DNA from 2 places in the Enterobacter sp. JS8-1 genome. Region 2 is predicted to be linked to the other one. Evidence: predicted binding sites of a transcription regulator. Region 2 holds the regulator's gene; the other holds the start of a gene.
The links. The regulator sigma-54, encoded in region 2, starts transcription at its own class of promoters, with help from an activator protein. The targets are predictions, from matches to a motif close to GTTGGCACANNTTTCGCTNT.
Positions count from the first base shown of each region.

Region 1: a site for sigma-54 is predicted at 1,432-1,451, ahead of glnA (glutamate--ammonia ligase). Genes of this name have one in related genera too.

Region 1 is NZ_CP185805.1:4,799,078-4,802,196, forward strand. It holds gene typA (ribosome-dependent GTPase TypA) at 1-1,159, opposite strand, end outside; gene glnA (glutamate--ammonia ligase) at 1,547-2,956, shown strand.
Region 2 is NZ_CP185805.1:4,275,895-4,279,013, forward strand. It holds gene lptA (lipopolysaccharide ABC transporter substrate-binding protein LptA) at 1-12, shown strand, start outside; gene lptB (LPS export ABC transporter ATP-binding protein) at 19-744, shown strand; gene rpoN (RNA polymerase factor sigma-54) at 792-2,225, shown strand; gene hpf (ribosome hibernation promoting factor) at 2,248-2,535, shown strand; gene ptsN (PTS IIA-like nitrogen regulatory protein PtsN) at 2,618-3,109, shown strand.

The sequences.
Region 1 (3,119 bases), 520 kb from region 2:
CTTTCGGACGGGAAACCGCCATCTCGAAACCTTCACGACGCATGTTTTCGATCAGAACTGACAGGTGCAGCTCACCACGACCGGAAACGCGGAATGCATCAGCGTCTGGCGTTTCTTCAACGCGCAGCGCAACGTTGTGCACCAGCTCTTTGTTCAGGCGGTCAAGGATCTGACGAGAGGTAACGAACTTACCTTCTTTACCACAGAACGGGGAGGTGTTGACGTTGAAGAACATGGATACGGTTGGTTCATCAACGGACAGGGCTGGCAGCGCTTCGACTTTCTGCGGATCGCAGATGGTGTCGGAGATGTTCAGTTCACCCAGACCGGTGATGGCGATGATGTCGCCCGCTTCAGCGATGTCGCTCTCGATACGCTCAAGACCCAGGTGAGTCAGTACTTTACCCACTTTACCGTTACGGGTTTTGCCTTCGCTATCGATGATAGTGACCTGCTGGTTAGGCTTAACTTTACCGCGCTTGATACGACCAATGCCGATTACGCCAACGTAGTTGTTGTAGTCGAGCTGAGAGATCTGCATCTGCAGGGTGCCGTCGAGATCAACGTTTGGTGCAGGAACACGGTCAACAATCGCCTGGTACAGCGGGGTCATGTCTTCGGCCATGTCTTCGTGGTCCAGACCTGCAATACCGTTCAGCGCAGAAGCGTAAACGATAGGGAAGTCCAGCTGCTCGTCGGTCGCGTCGAGGTTAACGAACAGGTCGAAGACCTGATCAACAACCCAGTCAGGACGCGCGCCAGGACGGTCAACTTTGTTGATAACAACAATTGGCTTCAGACCATGAGCAAACGCTTTTTTGGTCACGAAGCGCGTCTGGGGCATTGGGCCATCCATTGCGTCAACGACCAGCAGAACGGAGTCTACCATGGACATTACACGTTCAACTTCACCACCGAAGTCGGCGTGCCCTGGGGTATCAACGATGTTGATACGGTAGTCATTCCATTTGATAGCGGTGTTTTTGGCGAGGATGGTAATCCCACGCTCTTTCTCCAAATCGTTGGAGTCCATCACGCGTTCTTGAGTTTCGGCACGAGCATCAAATGTACCGGACTGCTGCAGCAGCTTATCAACCAGGGTAGTTTTACCATGGTCGACGTGCGCGATGATGGCGATGTTACGCAATTTTTCGATCACAACTTTGCCTCAGGCATTTAGAAATAGCGCGTTATTGTACACGGATTAATCGCACTACAAAACAGGATCACAAACATCCCCCGCAAACAAGTATTGCAGAGATGCTTTGTGATCGCTTTCACGGAGCGGTAAAAGGGCACTTTAACGTAAATTGCACCAATATGGTGCTCAATGTTCACATTGAAGCACTATACTGGTGCAACAAATCCATTGTGGTGCAGCCCTTTTGCACTATGGTGCGCATGATAACGCCTTTTTGGGGTGTTTTAAAAGTTGGCACAGATTTCGCTTTATAAAAATACGGCAAAAAGATGGCATCACAGCCACCTTGATAGAAGTTGAAGACCTCGTTACCACGACGACAATGACCAATCTGGAGAGTTAAGTATGTCCGCTGAACACGTTTTGACGATGCTGAACGAACATGAAGTGAAGTTTGTTGATCTGCGCTTCACCGATACCAAAGGTAAAGAACAGCACGTCACAATCCCTGCTCATCAGGTGAACGCCGAATTCTTTGAAGAAGGCAAAATGTTTGACGGCTCCTCCATTGGTGGCTGGAAAGGCATTAACGAATCCGACATGGTTCTGATGCCAGACGCAACCACTGCGCTCATTGACCCGTTCTTCGAAGAGCCAACCCTTATCATCCGTTGCGATATCCTCGAGCCAGGCACGCTGCAGGGCTACGATCGTGACCCACGCTCCATCGCGAAACGCGCTGAAGAGTACCTGCGTTCTACCGGCATCGCAGACACCGTTCTGTTCGGGCCAGAGCCAGAGTTCTTCCTGTTTGATGACATCCGCTTCGGCGCGTCAATTTCAGGTTCCCACGTGGCTATCGATGACATCGAAGGCGCATGGAACTCTTCCACCAAATACGAAGGTGGTAACAAAGGTCACCGTCCTGGCGTGAAAGGTGGTTACTTCCCGGTTCCTCCGGTCGATTCTTCACAGGACATCCGTTCTACCATGTGTCTGATCATGGAAGAGATGGGCCTGGTTGTGGAAGCGCATCACCACGAAGTGGCGACCGCTGGCCAGAACGAAATCGCTACCCGCTTCAACACCATGACCAAAAAAGCGGATGAGATTCAGATCTACAAATACGTTGTGCACAACGTTGCGCACCGTTTCGGTAAAACCGCGACCTTCATGCCAAAACCAATGTTTGGCGACAACGGTTCCGGTATGCACTGCCACATGTCCCTGTCCAAGAACGGCACCAACCTGTTCTCTGGCGACAAGTACGCGGGTCTGTCCGAGCAGGCGCTGCACTACATCGGTGGTGTTATCAAACACGCTAAAGCGATCAACGCCCTGGCGAACCCAACCACCAACTCCTACAAGCGTCTGGTCCCAGGCTACGAAGCACCCGTCATGCTGGCGTACTCTGCCCGTAACCGTTCTGCTTCTATCCGTATCCCGGTTGTTGCGTCTCCGAAAGCACGTCGTATCGAAGTACGCTTCCCGGACCCAGCGGCTAACCCATACCTGTGCTTCGCAGCACTGCTGATGGCCGGTCTGGACGGTATTAAGAACAAGATCCACCCTGGCGAAGCCATGGACAAAAACCTGTATGACCTGCCGCCAGAAGAAGCGAAAGAGATCCCACAGGTTGCAGGCTCTCTGGAAGAAGCACTGAACGCGCTGGACGCAGACCGTGAGTTCCTGACGGCTGGCGGCGTGTTCACCGATGAAGCTATCGACGCTTACATCGCGCTGCGTATCGAAGAGAACGACCGTGTGCGTATGACTCCGCATCCGGTTGAGTTCGAACTGTACTACAGCGTTTAATCGAGTTGTTTTACCCGGCGTGATAAACGTCGGGAGTAGTTGCCGTGGAAACTTTTAGCCCATCTCCGGATGGGCTTTTTTCTCCACCAACAACCTGATCTGACGCGCTTTTTACGCCGAAAAAGCTATACTGCACTAAATTAGTGCAACCAACTCCAGGAGA
Region 2 (3,119 bases):
AAGAGTAACTAATTCGTTATGGCAACATTAACTGCAAAAAACCTCGCGAAAGCGTATAAGGGCCGCCGTGTCGTCGAAGATGTCAGCCTGACCGTCAACTCCGGCGAAATTGTGGGTTTGCTTGGCCCTAACGGTGCAGGGAAAACCACTACCTTCTACATGGTGGTGGGCATTGTGCCGCGTGATGCTGGCAACATCATCATTGATGACGAAGACATTAGCCTGCTGCCGCTGCACGCGCGCGCGCGCCGTGGTATCGGCTACCTGCCGCAGGAAGCCTCAATCTTTCGTCGTTTGAGCGTCTACGACAACCTGATGGCCGTGCTGCAGATCCGTGACGACCTGACCAGCGAGCAGCGCACCGACCGCGCCAACGAGCTGATGGAAGAGTTTCATATCGAACATCTTCGCGACAGTCTTGGTCAGGCGTTGTCCGGGGGGGAGCGTCGTCGTGTCGAGATTGCACGTGCGCTGGCCGCCAACCCGAAATTCATCCTGCTGGATGAACCCTTCGCGGGCGTTGACCCGATCTCCGTTATTGATATCAAACGCATTATCGAACACCTGCGCGACAGCGGGCTTGGCGTGCTGATCACCGACCACAACGTCCGTGAAACGCTGGCCGTCTGTGAACGCGCCTACATTGTGAGCCAGGGCCATCTGATTGCCCACGGTACACCGCAGCAAATCCTCGAAGATGAGCATGTTAAGCGCGTGTACCTTGGGGAAGACTTCAGACTCTGATAGGGTAGAGGTAACGTAACGCCGAACCGGAGAAAAATGCTCTGAACATGAAGCAAGGTTTGCAATTAAGGCTCAGCCAACAACTGGCGATGACGCCGCAGCTACAGCAGGCGATTCGTCTGTTGCAGCTGTCCACGTTAGAACTCCAGCAGGAGCTCCAGCAGGCGCTGGACAGTAATCCGTTGCTGGAGCAAACCGATCTTCATGACGAGGTAGAAACCCAGCAAACGCAGGACACTGAAACGCTCGACACCGCTGATGCGCTCGAACAAAAAGAGATGCCGGACGAGCTGCCGCTGGATGCCAGCTGGGATGAAATCTACACCGCCGGAACCCCTTCCGGCACGCGTGCAGACTACCAGGATGACGAGCTACCGGTTTATCAGGGTGAAACCACCCAGTCACTACAGGATTACCTGATGTGGCAAGTGGAGTTGACCCCCTTCTCTGATACCGACCGCGCCATTGCGACCTCGATTGTCGATGCCGTTGACGATACGGGTTATTTAACCGTAACCCTGGACGACATCCTGGAAAGTATCGGCGACGACGAGATAGAACTCGAAGAGATCGAAGCGGTTCTAAAACGCATTCAGCGTTTCGACCCGGTCGGTGTGGCCGCGAAAGATCTCCGCGATTGCCTGCTGATCCAACTGTCGCAGTTCGCCAAAGAGACGCCGTGGATTGAAGAAGCCCGCTTAATCATCAGCGATCATCTTGATCTGCTGGCTAACCACGATTTCCGCTCCCTGATGCGCGTCACGCGCCTGAAGGAAGAGGTGCTGAAAGAAGCGGTGAATCTGATCCAGTCTCTCGATCCGCGTCCCGGCCAGTCGATCCAGACCAGCGAACCGGAATATGTCATTCCGGATGTGTTAGTCAGAAAACACAACGGTCGCTGGGTAGTTGAGCTGAACTCAGACAGCATTCCTCGCCTGCAAATCAACCAGCAGTACGCCTCCATGTGCACCAGCGCGCGCAATGACTCCGATAATCAATATATTCGTAGCAATTTGCAGGAAGCACGCTGGCTGATTAAAAGTCTGGAGAGTCGAAATGACACGCTGCTGCGCGTGAGCCGCTGTATTGTTGAACAACAGCAGGCTTTTTTTGAGCAGGGCGAAGAGTTTATGAAACCGATGGTACTGGCGGACATCGCCCAGGCCGTCGAGATGCATGAATCAACCATTTCTCGCGTGACCACGCAGAAGTATCTGCACAGTCCACGCGGTATTTTTGAGCTTAAGTATTTCTTCTCCAGTCATGTGAATACCGAAGGCGGCGGCGAAGCCTCGTCAACGGCCATTCGCGCACTGGTGAAGAAGTTGATCGCCGCGGAGAACCCCGCGAAGCCACTGAGTGACAGTAAGTTAACCACCATGCTGTCCGACCAGGGTATTATGGTGGCACGTCGTACTGTTGCGAAGTATCGAGAGTCTTTATCCATTCCGCCGTCTAACCAGCGTAAACAACTGGTTTGACACAACCGATAAGGAAGACACTATGCAGCTCAATATCACAGGACACAACGTCGAGATTACTGAGGCTTTACGCGAGTTTCTGAACACGAAGTTCGCGAAGCTCGAACAGTATTTCGAAAGGATCAATCAGGTCTATATTGTGTTGAAAGTGGAGAAAGTGACTCATATCTCGGATGCAACCCTGCACGTTAACGGGGGTGAACTCCATGCCAGTGCGGAAGGGCAAGACATGTACGCGGCTATCGACGGCTTGATTGATAAGCTTGCGCGACAGCTCAATAAACATAAAGATAAACTGAAACAACACTAATTGTCCGGGCAGTTAACGGGTGCAGGACGGCCTGTTGTGCGACACAACAGGCCATTTGTACAGTTAGCGCTTAGGTGAAATTATGATGAACAACGATTCGGCTCTTCAACTGAGCAATGTCCTTAACCAGGAATGTACCCGCAGTGGGGTTCACTGCCAGAGCAAAAAACGTGCGCTGGAGATCATCAGTGAACTGGCCGCAAAACAGCTGGGCCTGCCGCCACAGGTGGTGTTCGAAGCTATCCTGACCCGTGAAAAAATGGGCAGTACCGGCATCGGCAACGGCATCGCGATCCCGCATGGCAAACTCGAAGAAGACACCTTGCGTGCCGTCGGCGTGTTTGTGCAGCTTGAAACACCCATCGCCTTTGATGCCATTGATAACCAGCCCGTCGATCTCCTCTTCGCGCTGCTGGTGCCAGCAGACCAGACAAAGACCCATCTGCATACGTTGTCGCTGGTCGCTAAACGCCTGGCCGATAAAACCATTTGCCGTCGACTGCGTTCAGCGCAAAGTGATGAAGAGCTCTTCCAGATTATCACTGAAGCAGAAGGCAATCAGGATGATGCGTAACCGGGAGATG